Regions from separate parts of the Paenibacillus sp. FSL R5-0749 genome, predicted to be linked through region 2. Evidence: predicted binding sites of a transcription regulator. Region 2 holds the regulator's gene; the other holds the start of a gene.

What was found. The regulator LexA, encoded in region 2, represses DNA repair genes until DNA is damaged. The targets are predictions, from matches to a motif close to CGAACATATGTTCG.
Region 1: the regulator LexA is predicted to act here: its motif matches at 1,495-1,508, upstream of recA (recombinase RecA).

The regions. Positions count from the first base shown of each region.
Region 1 covers NZ_CP152005.1:2,527,418-2,537,571, forward strand. Annotated here, with positions in the region: gene MKY85_RS11380 (competence/damage-inducible protein A) at 78-1,334, shown strand; gene recA (recombinase RecA) at 1,578-2,642, shown strand; gene MKY85_RS11390 (regulatory protein RecX) at 2,918-3,655, shown strand; gene rny (ribonuclease Y) at 3,966-5,507, shown strand; gene MKY85_RS11400 (TIGR00282 family metallophosphoesterase) at 5,724-6,518, shown strand; gene MKY85_RS11405 (stage V sporulation protein S) at 6,636-6,896, shown strand; gene MKY85_RS11410 (dipeptidase) at 6,988-7,977, shown strand; gene MKY85_RS11415 (phosphate propanoyltransferase) at 8,172-8,744, shown strand; gene miaB (tRNA (N6-isopentenyl adenosine(37)-C2)-methylthiotransferase MiaB) at 9,057-10,154, shown strand, end outside.
Region 2 covers NZ_CP152005.1:3,943,136-3,953,289, reverse strand. Annotated here, with positions in the region: gene MKY85_RS17420 (ATP-dependent DNA ligase) at 1-200, opposite strand, end outside; gene MKY85_RS17415 (hypothetical protein) at 282-632, opposite strand; partial or broken gene MKY85_RS17410 (DNA-entry nuclease) at 687-752, opposite strand; gene MKY85_RS17405 (hypothetical protein) at 1,059-1,346, shown strand; gene MKY85_RS17400 (aldehyde dehydrogenase) at 2,660-3,961, shown strand; gene lexA (transcriptional repressor LexA) at 4,070-4,696, opposite strand; gene MKY85_RS17390 (LysM peptidoglycan-binding domain-containing protein) at 4,992-5,369, shown strand; gene MKY85_RS17385 (DUF896 domain-containing protein) at 5,464-5,673, shown strand; gene MKY85_RS17380 (hypothetical protein) at 5,799-6,308, shown strand; gene MKY85_RS17375 (HAD family hydrolase) at 6,337-7,128, shown strand; gene MKY85_RS17370 (ABC transporter permease subunit) at 7,692-8,654, shown strand; gene MKY85_RS17365 (carbohydrate ABC transporter permease) at 8,667-9,539, shown strand; gene MKY85_RS17360 (extracellular solute-binding protein) at 9,636-10,154, shown strand, end outside.

The sequences.
Region 1 (10,154 bases), 1.4 Mb from region 2:
GAAGCATTGGGTCAGGGGCAATAGGAAATTATCCTATTGCCCTTTGATCACTCACCACATGTACAGGAGGATGCTCAATGAAGGCAGAAATCATTGCAGTTGGCACAGAGCTACTGCTTGGACAAATCGTCAATACCAATGCCAGATACCTATCCCGTGAATTGGCTGCGATGGGGATCGATGTATATTTCCAAACAGTGGTTGGGGATAACCTGAACCGACTTAGTGAAGCTATTCGCATTGCACAGGGCCGTGCTGACGTTATTTTATTTTCCGGTGGCATCGGACCCACTCAAGATGATCTGACCAAGGATGCGCTCGCAGCTGTTCTTAACCGAAAACTGCATACGGATCGAATGGCGATGGATAAAATTGAGAGCTTTTTCAGAGATCGTAATGTGGACATGACAGAGAATAACCGACGTCAGGCTATTGTTATTGAGGGTGGGACACCTCTGGCCAATGAAACGGGTCTTGCGGCAGGAAATGCGATTTCTGATAATGATAAACATTATGTTGTGATGCCTGGACCACCCAAAGAGCTAATTCCAATGTTTGAACAGGAAGTCAAGCCTTGGCTGTTCCAGCATGTGCTTACAGAAGAAATGCCGATCTATTCCCGAATGCTCAAATTCGCAGGTATCGGTGAATCTGCTCTGGAGGATCGACTGCTGGATCTGATTGACGCGCAGACAGACCCTACAATTGCTCCTTACGCGAGCGAAGGCGAAGTTACGGTACGTGTCTCCACTAAGGCTACGAGTGAAGGAGAGGCGAAGCTGAAGCTGGATGCGATGGAGGTTCAGATTCGGGAGCGTTTGACAGAACATCTCTACGCGAACGAGGATGTGCCTATAGAGTACACAATTGTAACCATGATGTCTGACATGGGGCTGACGCTTAGCGCTGCTGAGAGCTGCACAGGAGGTCTTGTCATGCAAAGTCTGACTTCTGTACCGGGAAGTGCTTCAATGCTCAAAGGTGGAATTGTTTGTTACTCCAATGAGATTAAGGAAAAGCTGCTGAATGTGCCTCATGATTATCTGGAAGGTGAAGATGCACCTGGAGCGGTAAGTCCTGAGGTTGCAAAAGTACTTGCTGAGCAGATCCGCATGATTGGCGATGCTGATTTTGGCTTGGCTGTTACCGGTGTAGCTGGACCGGGATATTCGGAACGCAAGCCACCCGGACTTGTCTTCATCGCTCTGGCTGAACGTGGAAAAGAGACGGAAATTCATGAGCTGCGTATTAATGGTAATCGCGAGACTGTCCGCATTCGTTCAGCCAAAGCGATTCTCTATCGCCTATGGCAAAAACTTGTGGCGATGGATTGATTAGTTAATAGCTTCGATTGCATTTGAAGTTCTAAGGAAGTATAATTAAGGAAGACGGAAGAACCGCAGAATTAGGCTTTACAGCCTTGTTTACGGTTCTTTTTTCTGTTTAATGGAAAGTTTCTTTGAGGAAGAGGCGCCTCGGCCTTTACAAAAAAAACGAATGTATGTTCGAAAAAAAGCTTGGCAAACGTGTTAAAACAAGGTATCATTATCTTATAAACAGTAAAGGGTGTGAGCTTATTGTCAGACCGTCGTGCCGCGCTTGATATGGCGCTCCGTCAAATAGAGAAGCAATTTGGTAAAGGATCCATCATGAAACTGGGTGAGTCCACTCATATGAATGTGGAAATTATTCCCAGCGGTTCCTTGGCTTTGGATATTGCATTAGGAACAGGCGGCTTGCCTAAAGGCCGTATTGTTGAAATATATGGACCTGAATCTTCAGGTAAAACAACTGTCGCATTGCATGCGATTGCTGAAGTACAACGTGTTGGTGGACAAGCAGCCTTTATCGATGCTGAGCATGCTCTTGATCCTCAATATGCAAGTAAATTGGGCGTTAACATTGACGAATTGCTTCTATCTCAGCCAGATACGGGTGAGCAAGGGCTGGAAATTGCAGAAGCTCTTGTACGCAGTGGTGCAGTAGATATCGTCGTTATTGACTCTGTAGCTGCATTGGTTCCAAAAGCAGAGATTGAAGGCGAAATGGGTGATTCACACGTTGGTTTGCAAGCGCGTTTGATGTCTCAGGCGTTGCGTAAATTGTCTGGTGCAATCAGCAAATCCAAAACAATCGCAATCTTCATCAACCAGCTTCGTGAGAAAGTCGGCGTTATGTTTGGTAACCCGGAAACAACACCTGGTGGTCGTGCTCTGAAGTTTTATTCTACGGTACGTCTGGATGTACGTCGTATTGAGAGTATCAAATCAGGCAATGACATGATTGGTAACCGTACTCGTATTAAAGTTGTGAAAAACAAAGTGGCACCTCCGTTTAAACAAGCGGAAGTGGATATCATGTATGGCGAGGGTATTTCGAGAGAAGGCAGTATCATTGATATTGGTACTGAGCTGGACATCGTTAATAAAAGTGGTGCTTGGTACTCTTACGAAGGTGAGCGTTTAGGACAAGGCCGTGAGAACGCGAAGCAGTTCATGAAAGAGCATAAAGATATTGCTGAAATCATTGAACAAAAAATTCGGGTAGCTAGTAACTTGACTACCGCAGTTCCTGCGCCAACGAGTGAAGAGCAACAAAAAGAAGCAGAAGAAGAACAAGAATTGTTTGAAATCAACGAGTAATCTCTCAAAGCCTCCCTTGCTTGGGAGGCCCTGAGGGTGTTTCCCACTGGGCTCCATAAACTTATCTGATTGAGCTTGGATCAATCTGGATAAGTGGATTGTAGTGGGACTGCTCTTGCTGTCCAACAGCCCCTGTCCCAGTGGACAGGGGCTGTTGGCACGCTACTGTGTAGATAAAGGCCGGGCTGAGTTCCCGGCCTTTTGTATTAGCATTCTTTATGTGAAGATGTGCTTGACGTAGTCAGAATGAACATGATGTGAAAGGGGAGACCTGAATGGATCAACATGACGAGGATTTATATGAAGAAGCAGAACAGGATGGCCTATCCCAATTTCCGGACAACGAAGAACTTATAATTACGCGTGTAGAACGGACAAAGCACAGGCAAGCTCGTTATCGAATCTCTTTTGGCATCCACTCCATAACGGTTCTTGAAGATGTAATGATTAAATACAGGATGACTCAAGGCAATACGTTTATGAAGAAGGATCTGGAAGAAATCATTGTAGCTGACGAGCGACAGCGGACGTATACACAGTCTCTACGTTTTTTGGAGCATAAGCCGCGTACACGACATGAATTAAGTCAGAAACTTCGTCAAAAAGAGTTTGCTGCACCTTTAATTGAAGAGACGCTGGATCGACTTGAGCGCGAGAATTTGGTGGATGATGACCTATTTGCGAAGGAATGGACAAGACAGCGTATGGAGGGCAAGCGGAAGGGAAAACTGTGGATAAGGCAAGAGCTCCGTCAAAAGGGCATTGCCAATGATCTTATTGTTGAAGCGCTGGAAGGTGTCAGTGCGGATGCAGAATTTGAGACTGCATTGAGTGCCGGACGAAAAAAATGGAATCAGGTCAAAGGGGACGTCAAAGAGAAGAAAAATAAAACGCTTCCCTTCTTAATGAGACGTGGTTTTTCAATGGATATGGTGCGCCGGGTCGTGAATTGTTTAATTGAAGAAGATGAGACTGAAGACGCCGAAGATGACGAAGCGTTGTTATGGGATTAGCAGACTAGAGTCTCTATACTGCATTCTCTTGACAATTTCTTTCGTCAAATACTAAAATGGACATGAGTCTGTAAGAAATGGACAACCCTTTTTCCTTCCAAAAAAGCGGTTTCGGTTTCTTAAGATTTATACCATTCTTAATTATGGGTTCGCTGGAAACAGTGAATAGTACGTGGAAACATGTACATGTGAAATGAAAATCGGCGGGGGATCGCCGTGAGTATTCGTTATTCCCAAAAATATGTAAGGTTTGAAAACTGCAAATTGACCCAAGGAATGCCTTGGAGGAACCAACGAGGAGGTGAACAGTATGGAAATTGCAATCACGATCGCTCTCGTTGCAGCCGCGCTATTCATTGGGTTCGGAGTAGGATATTTTATTCGCAAATCTCTTGCAGAGGCTAAAATCTCTAGTGCGGAACAAGCTGCCGTACAAATCGTGGAGAACGCGAAGAAAGAGGCAGAAGCACTGAAGAAAGAAACAGTGCTGGAAGCGAAGGATGAAATCCATCGCATTCGCGCTGAAGCTGAAAAAGACACTCGTGAACGTCGGAATGAAATTCAACGACAAGAAAGACGATTGTTGCAAAAAGAAGAGTCGCTGGATAAAAAATTGGAATCACTCGAACGTAAAGAAGAGCAAGTGGCTAACAAAGAGAAACGAATTGATGAGACTCAGCAGCAGATCGAAATGATCTACAAAAACCAGGTGACAGAGTTGGAACGTATATCCAACCTCACCATGGAAGACGCACGCAGTATCATACTGTCCAACGTAGAACAGGAAGTTCGTCATGAGACGGCTCAAATGATCAAGGACATTGAACAACAAGCGAAGGAAGAAGCGGACAAAAAGTCCCGCGAGATTATTACACTCGCCATCCAACGTTGTGCGGCTGACCACGTAGCGGAAACAACGGTATCTGTTGTTACCCTGCCGAATGAAGAAATGAAAGGCCGGATTATCGGTCGTGAAGGACGTAACATCCGTGCGCTTGAAACCCTTACAGGGATTGACCTCATTATCGATGATACGCCAGAAGCTGTTATTCTGTCGGGCTTTGACCCGATTCGCCGTGAGATTGCCCGTACTGCCCTGGAGAAACTGGTGGCTGACGGACGTATTCACCCGGCACGGATTGAAGAAATGGTTGAGAAATCCCGCAAAGAAGTGGATGAGCGCATCCGTGAATACGGTGAGCAAGCTACCTTTGAAGTTGGCGTGCATGGTCTGCATCCGGATCTGATCAAAATTTTGGGCCGGTTGAAGTTCCGTACAAGTTATGGTCAGAACGTCTTGAAACATTCGATGGAAGTCGCTTATCTGGCTGGATTGATGGCTGGCGAACTCGGAGAAGACGTAACTCTGGCAAGACGTGCAGGTCTATTGCATGACATCGGTAAAGCGCTGGATCACGAAGTGGAAGGATCACACGTCGAAATTGGCGTGGAACTGGCGAAGAAATACAAAGAACATCCGGTTGTAATCAACAGTATCGCGTCCCATCACGGAGATTGCGAAGCGACTTCGGTCATTGCCATGTTGGTTGGTGCAGCAGATGCACTCTCCGCAGCAAGACCAGGCGCACGCCGCGAAACGCTGGAAACGTATATCAAACGACTGGAGAAGCTGGAAGAGATTTCGGAATCCTTCGAAGGTGTCGAGAAATCGTACGCCATTCAGGCCGGACGCGAAGTTCGTGTTATGGTACAGCCTGAGAAGATCGATGATGCTGAAGCCTTCCGTCTCGCCCGTGACATCACGAAGATGATTGAGAATGAACTCGACTATCCGGGTCACATCAAAGTCACCGTCATCCGGGAAACCCGTGCGGTTGAATACGCAAAATAGAGCAATACGGAAAAGTGGCCGCGGTAATGGGCCACTTTTCCTTTTGATAGCCTCTTAAAGTGTGTTTTCAAAAAGAGGCTAGGCTTTTTCGACTGAATTCCATATTCAATCAAAGGCTTTTTGTATAAATACAGATCATGGAACAAGAGATAGAGTCCTGCAAAGGTTCAACATTCGAAAAAGAGAACTTTGCAGGAATTGAGGAGGCAGTAATCAGTGAAAGTTTTGTTTATTGGTGACATTGTAGGCAACGTGGGACGTAAGGCATTAAAGGAAAATTTACCGTACCTGAAATCGAAGTATAAGCCACATGTGGTGATTGTGAATGGTGAAAATGCGGCAGCAGGTCGCGGCATTACCGGGGCAATTGCAAATGAGTTTTTCAACTGGGGTGTACATGGTATTACACTTGGTAATCATACTTGGGACAATAAGGATATTTTTGATTTTATAGATGATGAGCCTCGCATGATTCGTCCAGCGAACTTTCCACCAGGCACACCAGGACGAGGATACACGGTTGTCAAAGGCGAAGGGAAAGAGCTGGCGATTGTCAATCTGCAAGGAAGAACGTTCCTGCCTGCTCTGGATTGCCCGTTCCGTGTAGCTGATGAGATTGTTGATGAGCTGCGTCAGGACTATAAATGTATTCTGGTCGATATGCATGCTGAAGCGACGTCAGAGAAAATTGCCATGGGATGGCATCTGGATGGACGTGCGTCTCTCGTTGTAGGTACACATACACATGTACAGAGTAACGATGATCGGATTTTGCCTGGAGGAACGGCATACTTGACGGATGCGGGCATGGTAGGGCCGCGTGACGGCATATTGGGCATGGAGCGTGAGGCCGTGCTGCGCAAGTTCTACACCCAGCTCCCGGTACGTTTCGTTGTGGATGATGGCAAATGGCATTTCCATGGTGTGTTTGTTGAAATTGATGAAGCTACAGGTGCGGCAACACGCATCGAAAAAATTCGTCTGATGGAGGACGAGTGGCGCATGGAATAGGGGTATTGTCCCATTTTGCAGGGAAACCCGTCTAAAAAGAAGGAATTTTTTTGCCTCCCGCGAATAACATCTAGTAAGTGGAAACAAACTTTCAACATTCCCAGGGAGGTACTTACCATGGATGTATTAAAAGTTTCAGCAAAGTCCAATCCTAATTCTGTAGCCGGCGCTCTTGCAGGGGTTCTTCGTGAACGTGGAAATGCTGAACTGCAGGCAATTGGAGCGGGAGCACTGAACCAAGCCATTAAAGCGGTAGCGATAGCCCGGGGATTTGTAGCACCAAGCGGAGTTGACCTGATTTGTATTCCAGCTTTTACAGACATTGTGATCGACGGCGAGGACCGAACGGCCATTAAGCTGATTGTGGAGCCCAGATAATACATGCAGTATGCATTGAACCTGTTTACGATGGATGTAGACAGGTTTTTTTGCGTTTTCTTCGCAATAAAATATTGAGGAGGGTTTGTCCATGTCTGATTGGCGTGTAGCTGATTTTCACTGTGATGCACTGAGCAAAATTTTGATGCAGCCTGCTCTTTCTTTTGAAGATGCTCCAGAACTGGATGTGAATTTGCAACGCTTGAAAGAAGGGAAGGTAGGGTTGCAGGCGTTCGCCATCTATTTACCCGAAGTACTTGGCAGAGGCAAGTTTGAACATGTGATGGGGCAGTTGGAGATTTATCGTAGTCGTGTAGAGAGAAGTCAGGGGCGGCCCAGCGGCACACAGACGTTGTTATGGCGTGAGCAGGTGGCTCAGGTGGAGCAAACAGAGGGTCCGTGGGGATTAATCACACTGGAGGGTGTGGATGGTCTGGAGGGCAACCTGTTCTATCTGGAGTTATGTTATCAGATGGGCGTTCGAATCATTGGACTAACGTGGAATTATGCCAATTGGGCGGCTGACGGAGTCATGGAGAAGCGGGGGGCGGGTCTGACCGAGAAAGGGAAAGAACTGGTGCGCCAGTGTAATGAAATCGGAATGCTGTTGGATGTGTCGCATCTGACGGAGAAAGGGTTCTGGGAACTAGCTGACTTGAGTAAGCGTCCTTTTATCGCCTCCCACTCCAACAGCTATAGCGTATGCCCCCATGTGCGCAATCTGAAAGATGATCAGATCCAGGCCATCATTGCCCGCGAAGGGCGGATCGGACTGACGTTTGTACCCTGGTTTGTTAAACAGGAGGGGGAAGTGCTTATCGAAGACTTGCTGCCTCATATCGAGCAGATCTGTTCTCAGGGCGGACAGAACCATCTGATGATGGGGTCTGATTTTGACGGAATCTCAACGTATATTCAGAGACTTGAACACTCGGGGCATTATCCAAGACTGACGGAACTCCTGCTCAAACATTATGATGAACATTTAGTGCGCGGCTGGTTGTGGGGGAATGCGATGAGTTATCTGAGGGAACACTTGCCAGAGGGAAATCCTAAAATAAAGGGGGCTTCCGTGAAATAGTAAAGTGTTCTGTGGGACAGAATGGGTTGAATAAAGCTTGTTTTCCAAATAAAGGAGGGGAATGATGGTGAAATAAGTGTATTTCATGAATTTTCACCAGTTCGTTTTCATTTCACTCCAAAAAGGGGTATAATACCATTGGATTGTTAAGAGCCTGAGTTCAGGCCATAGATAAACAAGGAGTGAAATTTACAATGAGTAAAACAGTACCTGTGGGCGTATCTGCCCGTCACATTCATGTATCCCAAGAGCACGTTGAAATTTTGTTTGGCAAAGGTTATGAACTGACTGAATTTAAACCTCTGTCCCAGCCTGGCCAATACGCTGCTAACGAAACTGTAGCGGTCATTGGTTCGAAAGGACAGTTTGATAAAGTGCGTATCCTTGGACCTGTTCGCCCTGAAACGCAACTGGAGATCTCCATGACAGATTCATTTGCGATTGGTGTTAAAGCACCTGTTCGTGAATCTGGAAGCATTGAAGGTACACCAGGAATCACGATTAAAGGTCCTGCTGGCGAAGTAACGATCGATAAAGGTGTCATCGTAGCTGCTCGTCACATTCACTTCCATACTTCGGATGCTGCTAAATGGGGTATCGAGGACAAACAAATGCTGAAAGTTCGCCTCGGCGGAGATCGCGGTCTGGTACTGGAAAATGTACTGGCTCGTGTATCTGATTCTTTCGCACTGGACATGCATATTGATACGGATGAGGCTAACGCTGCTGGCGCTCGTAATGGCGACACTGCTGAAATCATCGATTAATACCATGGAATAGCTTCAGCAGCCTACTAGGGCAGTCTGAATAACGTATAAACCTGAGCACAGCCATTAAGGGCCGGTTAATTCCAGCCCTGTTGGCAAAGCTCAGGTTTTTCTGTTTTCTAAGTGTTCATTAGAGCATGGCATGTCTCGGATTATGCGAAGGGACGTGCGGTTTGCATGTGGAACTACAGCCCAATTCATGCTATAATTTGCTGTAATGCTCTTTTAATGTTCCCGGCAAGAAATTCACGTGGAACAGGGATGAATGAACGATTTTTTATTAATTGAGGCTGTAAGGAGTGACCGAAGGAAATGGCTAAAGACTCAAAAAAGGATTACTCCCAATATTTTGATTTCTCCGATGCCAAAGTAATTTCGCAAGATGAATTCAGCAAAAAGATAAGAATCCGGGGTCGTGAGATTAACATCAAATCGGAACCTAATCATCGTCAGGAGAAACAGCGGGGCAAGGAAGACGTCCAGGTGTTATACGAAAATGCCGTTCCCGATGAACTGAAAAACATAGGGAAAGGCAAACACTATATTGTATATACGTATGGATGTCAGATGAACGAGCATGACTCAGAGACCATCAAAGGACTTCTTGAATCAATGGGATATCAGGCTACAGAGGATCGCAAAGAAGCTGATATTATCCTGCTCAATACATGTGCCATACGAGAAAATGCGGAAGATAAAGTATTTGGTGAGCTTGGTCACCTGAAAACGCTAAAACTTGAACGTCCGGGATTGTTACTTGGCGTATGCGGGTGTATGTCCCAAGAAGAAGGCGTCGTCAACCGAATCATGCAGAAGCATGGCTTTGTGGATATGATCTTTGGTACACATAATGTGCATCGACTGCCACATCTAATCCAGGAAGCGCTGTTCAGTAAAGAAATGGTTGTTGAGGTGTGGTCTAAGGAAGGCGACATTATTGAGAACCTGCCGAAGAAACGTGAGGGTATGCGCGGCTGGGTGAACATTATGTATGGTTGCGACAAGTTCTGTACATATTGCATCGTTCCGTTTACGAGGGGCAAAGAACGCAGCCGTCGTCCTGAAGATGTCATTGCCGAAGTTAGGGATTTGGCACGACAAGGCTTTAAGGAGATCACTCTGCTTGGTCAAAATGTGAATGCGTACGGCAAGGACTTCACCGACCTGAAGTACAGCTTTGGGGACTTGATGGATGCCATTCGTCAAATTGATATTCCGCGAGTGCGGTTTACAACCAGTCACCCACGTGACTTCGATGACCATTTAATTGAAGTGCTGGCCAAGGGCGGAAATCTCGTAGAGCACATTCATCTACCAGTGCAATCTGGCAGTTCGGAAGTACTTAAACGCATGAGCCGCAAGTATAGCCGGGAACACTATCTGAAACTGGCTGACAAAATTAAGAAAGCC
Region 2 (10,154 bases):
AAGATAATATCAGAGTCAAACGGCAGAAGTAATTCCGGGTACTGACGGGTACAGTCGTTGTTGTGGCGAGTGAATAGCCGGACTTCTCCGGCTTGTTGAGAATATATCAACCGGTGACCGTCAACTTTAGGTTCAAAAATGAATTCTGAATGTGAGAAGGGGCCCGGTGCTGTTGCTAATAACATAGGACTGATAAACATAAAAAAACACCTCAACCCAATTATAGCGGTTTGCTACAAAGGATTGAGGCGGTAAGTTATGGAGAATACGATAGGTGTTGATTAGTTCATATACGTTTGTTCAAACCATTCAACGGACTCTGTTAGGCTCACAATTCCTACTACGAATAATCCTACTCCAAAAAGAAAACAGATAAGTATTGAATCACCTAATCCGTTCATTTTACCGTAATGTTCACCACAGTACGGGCAAATAATAGCAGTGTTCGAAATTGAACGTCTACATGCTGTACATTGCGTCATTCGGTCTATTTTCACACCTTTTAATCTTCTAAAGATATTGATAAAGCCCTTAATAATAAAAATAATTGATAATACAAATAATGATAACGTTAAAGCTCCTAAACAAAACACGCCAAAGTAGTCACTAATTTCGTTAATCTTTTTACTCATAGAACAGTTAACCCCTCATTCAAATATAAACTCTACTAACGCACCGTCTGGATATTACTCTAACTGATTTCCAACCCAGCTACCAGCTCCACGATTGTCTGATGGACTTATGTATTCAATAACACGTACATTGACCAGCTTCTGGCTATGATCTGGTAATTATAACACGCCTTTAAACATATTAATCAAACAGATTCGGAGTTCAACCAACACATTGTTTAAAGAAGGTCCAGAACTCCGTGAAAGTTATTAGGATGAGTACGTGATATGTGTACCGACTAAGAATAAAATTACATGAAATGGTGTAAGCTATTATTACTCTCTCCCATGAGTGCTACTATAAATGTACCTAGTCCAAATGACTGGGTATTTTTGTTGTTGATAAAAGAACGTATGTTCGCATATAATATTTATGAGGTGATTCACATGTTAACGGATTATCAAAGAAAGGTCCTCCGGATCTTATATAACTACAAAGGTGTACGGCGTGTATTCCCTACCATACATGAAATTATGAACAAGACAGGTAAGGAACAGCCGGACGTTATGGCGGCTCTGGACGTGCTCATAGCTGAGCGTTACATACATTGGGAGGATAAGTCGAACACAGCTAATATTGTCATCCTGGAGGGCTGGGAGCGCGAAGGCGAAAAGCCGCAGATACCTAAGGCGCCTGAACGGACAAACGATGTACGTTATTGGACTGATTACTAAGGAGGGATTATCATGAGCATCAAGTTGACGGGAAACGGATTGTTTGAGTCCTCCAGAATTGCCCGAACACAGAGAGACATGGTTGGCTTAGTGTGAACAACAGAGGAGACGTGGTAAGCCGGAACGGAACGATCAGGAACTGCAACGAATCAGTGAAGTGCTTGTTGACTCTTATAATAGAAGTAGTACGGTTGATTTAATATTATTTAACCCTTTCTTCGAAGAGCCGATATCAGGAGTAGTTGTGGGATTAAACTCTACAAGGTGTGAAATAAAGTTGATGTTAGAGGAAGAGTTCCGCTGGGTTTCTTTAGCCGAAGTTGTCTCTGTTAATTAATGAGATTGTATCGCTTTGGAATTGAGAGCTTATACTTTATATTATCTATATAAGCATATTATTTAATTAGGAAATTTTCGATTTAACCAGCGTTATATAGACTAGACTTATTGCTTTAATGTCAGAGTAGTATTGCAATCAAAGTGAGTATTTGAAACGAGTTTCTTCATTACAAGAATAAAAAAAGGGCGCCCACAAAAGCGCCCACAAAATGCCCACAAAAGTCTGAATAATTATGATTAGTTCTGATAAGCTGATCACTGATAATACTTGTTTTAAGCCGATTTATTATGGTGGGTGATCCACTTTGAAAGCATTGAACATAAATAGAACACAAGTCCACCAATGGGAACGCGATCAATATATTACTTTGTACTAATAGCTCAATCCCTTGGCGCTCTAGCGCTGAGGGGTTTTTCTTTTTGTGGGCAAGTACCTATATATTTAAAGAAAAATTAAAGTGCCCACAAAATGCCCCCAATTGTCCCCTAAAGCATTCTTGGTCATCCTCATAGTATTTCTGTGTTTGTCTGTAACCAAGGCTTACATATAACTAACAAAATACATACTTTCACCGATAGATAATCCTAAAAACTCTCTTATCATTAATGAAAGGGGAGTTTTTCTATATATGGTTAATAAACCTCTCAATTTAATGAATTGTATTACTTCATAATTGTTGTAGCTAAAAAAACATTATTATTTATCTAGTAACCTATGAAAAAGAAACTGAAATTAGGATTCTTTCTAAAGTGCATTAAATTGTGGGCAGCAAAAGTTTAAATCAAGCTTCCTGTAAATACTGATAGTCATGAAACAACAGTGACTTTTAACTCTGTTCTATTAAATTCCTGCCAAATTTCAGAAAGTTTCAAATTAATGTTTCAATATTATGTTGATAGTTTCATATAGAAGAGGTATACTTTAATTGAATTTTGAGCAATTTAATTTTAAATAATTAATTGGAGATGTTAATATGGATCAGGCAAAACAATTGGTGACAGAACAACGTACATTTTTTTATACAGGACAAACTAAAAATATCGAGTATCGGATTAATGCACTTCAACAGCTTAGAAAAGGAATCGAAAAGTATCAGCAACGGATTCAAGATGCACTTCGGGTGGATCTGAACAAATCCGAGGCGGAAGCTTACAGTTCCGAGATTCGCATTGTTCTGGGTGAATTGGATTTTGCATTAGAACATCTGGAGGAATGGGCTGCGCCAAAACAAGTCCCAACTAATTCGGCTATGCCGGATGGGGTGAGCACCATTTACCCTGAACCATACGGAGTGGCTCTTATTATTGCACCTTGGAACTATCCTTTCCAACTGGCGTTTGGTCCACTGATTGGAGCAATTGCAGCCGGTAACTGTGCAGTTATCAAGCCTTCTGAATTAACACCAGCCGTATCTCGTCTGACGTATGATCTTATTCAGGAGATCTTCCCTCAGGAGTATATTGCCGTTATGGAAGGGGAAGTCGAAGCCAGCACAGCATTGTTGAAAGAGAAGTTTGATTATATTTTCTTCACAGGTAGTACGGGTGTTGGTCGCATTGTTATGAAGGCGGCTGCGGAGCACCTGACTCCTGTAACTCTTGAATTAGGTGGTAAGAGTCCTGCTATTGTCCATAGTGACGCAGATCTGAAGCTGGTAGCTCAACGTATTGTTCGTGGTAAGTTCCTGAATGCAGGGCAAACATGTGTTGCTCCGGATTACTTGCTTGTGCATGAACAAGTTCATGACGAATTAATTAATCTGATTGGCGCAGAGGTCAAAGATAAATTTGGGGATGATGTGTTACAGAATGCTGATTTCCCACATATTGTCAACGCGCGTAACTTTGATCGGTTGTCGAAATTTCTTACAGATGGCAAAACGCTGATAGGTGGACGGTCTGTGCGTGAGCAGTTGCTGATTGAGCCGACTGTACTTGGAGATGTGAACTGGGATTCACCTGTCATGCAAGAAGAGATCTTTGGTCCGATTCTTCCTGTATTTACGTACAGTGACTTGAACCCCATGCTGGATGAGATTGTTCGCCGACCAAAACCATTGGCACTTTATCTCTTCACACAGGATGAGCAACTGCAGGATCAGGTGCTGAATCAAGTTTCCTTCGGTGGGGGATGTATTAATGACACGCTTTCTCATATGACTTCGCATTATCTTCCGTTTGGTGGTGTAGGAGAGAGTGGTATGGGCTCATATCACGGACAACAGAGCTTTGATGTGTTCTCGCATCACAAGAGTGTTCTGAAACGCAGCGAATAATTATCCGATAAAACAATATAAACATAAAAAGAGGTTGTCCTGTTCATCAGGGCAACCTCTTTTTGTATTTCAGTGTATTGCATCTAGTTTTGTTACTCAGGTTAGATATTAATGAATATCTCGGAAAAGGCCAATGACTTTACCCAGAATACTAACGTGTTTCAAACGTAAAGGCTCGAAAGTCGCATTCTCCGGTTGAAGGCGAATATGATCTTTCTCTTTATAGAACGTTTTCACTGTAGCTTCATCGTCTTCAGTCATTGCCACTACGATATCACCGTTATCAGCAGTTTGCTGTTGACGGACAATAACGTAATCTCCGTTAACGATTCCTGCTTCCACCATACTATCTCCGACTACCGAAAGCATAAACACTTTCTGTTCACCTACATAATGTGTAGGAAGAGGGAAGTAGTCTTCAATGTTCTCGGTTGCAGTAATTGGAACCCCGGCTGTAACCTTACCAACGACAGGAATACGTGCAACGCTATGAGCAAATTGATGAGAATGCTCAGATTCTTCCTGGCTCAAAAGCTCAATGGCTCTTGGCTTGGTAGGGTCGCGTCGGATCAAACCTTTTTTCTCCAGGCGATCCAAATGTCCATGTACTGTTGAGCTGGAAGCCAATCCAACAGCTTCACCAATTTCCCGTACGGAAGGAGGATACCCCTTCAACCGGACTTCATTTCGTATAAATTCCAGAATTGCCTGCTGCCTGCTGGATATCTTCGACATACCGTATCAACCCCATTTTAGTAACGTTTGGGAAAATTATAACATAGAACCTCCGTTCGTACAAACATAAGTTCTAAATAAAATGGCATATAATCAGTGTTTTTTAACTTATAGAACCGAATTTATCCAAAAGTCAGAACAAAATACTGCAAATGCTTCGCAGAAGGGTTTGAATTAAGATATTTCTCCTTCAAAAAACAAGCGAACAATTGTTCTAAAAATCTATTGAACAAAACAAGTGTTCGTGTTATATTGATTTCAACAGATAGGAACAAACGTTTGGAGGCGGTATTTAATGAGATATTCAACTTATCAAAGTATTTATGAACCGATGAATTCGGAACTGGTGAAGTCTAACATAGGGAACTACAAGAAGGTTTTAGCGCGTTTCAAGATTTCTTCATGGATATTAAAGGTAGCCATCACTTCTTTGATTATATTTATTGGATGTAGCACTGTATTAACGGTATTTGCTGGCAATGAGAATGATGTTCTGCCTGGAGGAAAGATAGCCGTTTCACAAGGGGAAACATTATGGAGTATTTCTTTGGAACATAAACCGACTAATATGGATACACGTATATATATAGAAGCAATTAAGAAAGTGAATCAACTTCAAGCGACTTCGATCCAAGTGGGACAAGTACTAACTCTACCGCAATTCGCAGAATAAAAGCACATCAATGAGAGTTAACGCGTGTCAGCTTGACAAGCAGCCTTTATCATGGCAAAGTTAATATGACTTTGTATTTTTGGAGGGGACAAGCTTGGATATAGATAGTCTGGTAGCACGTATTAACGAATTGGCTCGTAAGCAAAAGTCCACTGGATTGTCGGAGGAAGAACTTGCTGAACGTGCCGAGCTAAGAGAGATTTATTTGAGTAATATTCGCAGCAATTTCAGACAACAACTGGATACCATTGAGATTGTTGATGATGAGAATGACAAAGGCCACCAAGGCAAACTCAAACACTAACGAAACCTAATGATATCATTATGATATTTAGGTTTCTTCCTGTTATTCTGAGTATGCAATTTATAGGGGGAAATGTTGGTTTACAGTTATGTAAGCCGATACAAAGACACATAAGGGGGATTCTCATGTCGCGTTCGTTCGAGAGAACGGTTAAGAAAAATTCCAAGCAGTTAAATCAGCAACGCAAAAAAAGTGGTCAGCCAATCACAGGTACACCAGGTGAAGAAGTCTTTAAGGGACGTAGCCTTTTGTTCCCTATATTTTTGATCGGTCTCGCCTTTTTGTATCTGTTTATGAGCACGTTCCTTGTGCAAGCTCCGATGACAACCTGGGACTGGGTGACGATGCTGCTTTACGTATTTTTGGCAGTCATCTTCATGCTTCGTCGTCCATACATCAAGATCAGCAGTAATCGGATTATAACAACAAAGGGTAATCGTGAACGTTCAATCGGGGTTGAAGATATTGTCAAATTCAGAATTGAACCAGGCACAGTTGTTATCGAACATAAAAGTCGCGGGAAAAGATGGGTGTTCACCAAGTTATTGAACCGTTACGATACAGATGCGATTGCAGAACGTTTGCTGAAGTTTGCAAAAGCACACCAGATCACCGTGGAAACGATCGATAAGTAATTATTGTATAAAGGGGTAGATGATCGGAATGGCGTTAAAAGCGATTTTGTTCGACCTGGATGATACTTTATTGTGGGATGAGCGCAGTGTTCGAGAAGCATTTCGTGAGACTTGTCTAATTGCAGCACAAGAGACTGGGGTCAAACCGGAGGAACTTGAAGAAGCTGTTCGTAACGAGGCACGTGCACTGTATGAATCTTATGAGACCTTTCCTTTTACCAAAATGATTGGAATCAATCCGTTTGAAGGCCTTTGGGCCAACTTTACTGGTGGGGATCAAGCTGAGTTCCGTCAGTTGGAACAACTTGCTCCAGCTTACCGTAAAGAATCCTGGCGTCGTGGCTTGTTGAAGTTCGGTATAGATCGGGAAGATCTTGCTGAACAACTGGCCGTGCAGTTTGGAGTAGAACGTAGATCCAGACCTCATGTGTACGAAGAAACGATGGATACTTTGCGTCAATTACAAGGGAAATACAAACTGTTGCTGTTAACGAACGGTTGTCCTGCTTTGCAACAAGAGAAGTTGGATGGTGTACCTGAATTGACTCCTTTCTTTGATGAGATTGTTATCTCGGGTAACTTTGGAAAAGGAAAACCAGATCCGTCCATATTCGAGCATGCTTTGAGTAAACTGGGTGTTAAACCCGAAGAGAGCATGATGGTTGGGGACAAGTTGACGACGGATATTCGTGGTGCTCTATCAGCAGGCATCCAAGCCGTATGGATTAACCGTGAGCATAAGAACAACAATGAAACGTATGCGCCTGACCATGAAATTACGCATTTATCCGAATTAGATCAACTTATTGCTAAGTTCTGAGCAAATCAGCCATAACATCTTTCCTCAGCACTATGAAACATTGGAAGCTTCAATGAACGATGATATCGTTCTTGAAGTTACCAATGTTTTTTTAATTTGAGTAAATTAACTAAGTTGCCTTGTTAAATGAGATTTCCATTTATTTTGCTAAAAGTTATTGAAATTAGGGGGGAGCTGGATTAAAATATAACTAACATACTAGTATGACTAGTATTTAGATTATTCTGAGCAATTTCTTTTGACTTAATTCATTTGAAATCATTTGAATGGAAGCGAGGGTTGTTGCTAATTATTTCTTATTTGTTGTAAGCGCTTTATACACTTCGAAGACCTTCTTTCGATTTGGAGATCACACCAATTATTAAGTGCTAATGCATGATGTGAAGCACCTTGGATTGAGTGATTTTACATAAAACATCAAAATGATATCGCTTACATTGGACTGTACTCTATTTCGTGGTGGGGGTGAAATTGAAGGATTGGTTGTTTTCTACCAAAGAAGCGATGGGAATTGCTCATGAAATAGTTTATATCTATCAAGTCCTGGATTGGAGTGAAAACACATGGAGTCGGAAACCGCTAAAACAACGTTAACCATGACATCTTTACGTAAAGAAAGCAGATTACGAACGGCAGCAACTTTGTTCCGCAAAGACTGGCAGTTGTATTCACTATTAATCCTTCCCATCATCTATCTCCTTATTTTTAAATATGGGCCGATGATCGGAAATGTAATTGCGTTCAGACGCTTTGTTCCCGGAGGAAGTATATTTGGAGAAACGTGGGTTGGGTTAAGATACTTCAAAATGTTCATTGAGGACCCTACCTTCTGGAGAGTATTTGGTAACACGCTGATGTTGGGCGGACTCGCGTTGCTCTTTACATTCCCGGTTCCAATCATCTTTGCCTTGATGCTTAACGAAGTGAAGAGTAAACGATTCAAAAAGTTTGTTCAAACCGCGTCTTATCTGCCTCATTTTCTGTCCATCGTTATCGTGGCGGGTATGATCCTGCAACTGACAGCAGTGAATGGTTCCATTAATGGATTGGTGGCATTCTTCACCGGAGACAATATTCCTTTTATGCAGCGGGCGGAGTGGTTCCGAACAATCTATATCACTTCTGAGGTATGGCAGGGTATGGGTTGGGGAGCGATTCTGTATCTGGCTGCACTGACAACCATAGATGATTCTCTGTATGAAGCTGCACGTATCGATGGTGCCAATCGGTGGAAGCAAACGATTCATGTAACGATACCAGGGATCTTGCCAACGATTGTGACATTATTGATTTTGAACATGGGTAATTTCCTTGCTGTTGGATTCGAAAAAATCTTACTCTTGTACAATCCGCTAATCTACGAGACATCTGATGTCATCTCGACTTACCTGTATCGGGTCGGACTGGAATCCAGTAACTTCAGTTATGCTACCGCAATTGGCTTGTTCGAATCGCTGATCGGTCTGATTCTGGTGTTCTCCGTAAATGCGATCTCACGCAGACTGACACAAAGAAGCTTATGGTAAAGGAGGAGCATCATGCAGGAATCCAGATCTTACAAGGTATTTAAAGTATTCAATGTTATCTTTCTGCTGTTCGTAGTATTTATAACGCTCTATCCATTCTTAAATGTCGTGGCACAATCCTTCAGTAGTGAGTCCTATATTAATTCGGGCAAGGTTAGTCTGTTCCCAAGAGGATTCAATGTGGAGACGTATAAGACCATCTCGCGTGACAGTATGTTCTGGACGAATTATAAAAATACGATTATCTACACCGTGGTAGGTACGCTAATCTCCATGTTCATGACGACTATTTTCGCATATGCCCTGTCCAAAAAAAGATTAATGGGTCGCAAATTTCTGACCATGTTCGCCGTATTCACCATGTTCTTCAGTGGTGGATTGATTCCAAACTATGTGTTGATTAATTCCCTTGGGTTCAATAACACCATGTGGGCACTTGTTGTTCCGGGTGCAATTAGCATATACAACATGCTGATCATGAAGTCATTTTTTGAAAATATGCCTGAAGAACTGGAGGAAGCTGCCTCGATTGACGGTTTGAACACTTACGGAATCTTGTTACGCATTATTTTGCCACTAAGTAAAGCAGTTATGGCAACCATGGTGCTGTTCTACGCAGTGGGCCATTGGAATTCCTGGTTCCCAGCCTTTCTGTATTTGGACAAAAAAGAACTGTTCCCGGTCACCATTTATCTGCGCAATATGATTGCAGGAGCGACAAGTGGGGCGTCTGCCGGTGCAACCTCAGCGGATAACCTGACACAGATTGCTGCCAATATTAAATCAGTAACGATGGTATTAACCATTTTGCCGATACTCACCATCTATCCATTTGTCCAAAGATACTTTGTAACCGGAATCATGTTAGGGTCTGTCAAACAGTAAAAAGCAGCAGCTAGAGTAATTCACATGATTAATTTTTAGATGTTGTTTAAAGTAAAGGCAAAGTCAACCTAAACCAAATTCAGGGGGATAACCTAAATGAATCAAAAGCCACGTAAGTTTGTTGGTAAAATGGTGTTGGCAACAATGATGACCTTCGTTCTGGCAGCATGTAGCAGCGATACTGGAGCTGGAGGCGACGTCACGGAAGTTCAAACCAAGGCAGCGATGGAAACGTACAATGTTGGGGATACATTCAAGGCGACCGAGCCATTTAATCTATCCATACTATACAGTGATCATCCTATTTATCCTTATAAAAAAGACTGGTTACTTTTCGATAAAATTACCGAACTGACGGGTGTTACGCTTGAGCCAACGATTGTTCCCATGAGTGACTACTCTCAGAAGAGATCCCTTCTAATTAGTTCAGGCGATGCACCGCTGATTATTCCCAAAACCTATCCTGGTGAAGAATCTGCATTTGTATCTTCCGGTGCGGTCTTGCCCATTAGTGATTACATTGATTTGATGCCGAACTTCAAGGATAAAGTGGAAAAATGGGGTTTGGAGGATGAACTGGAAGGACTTCGGCAAGAAGATGGAAAGTACTATGTG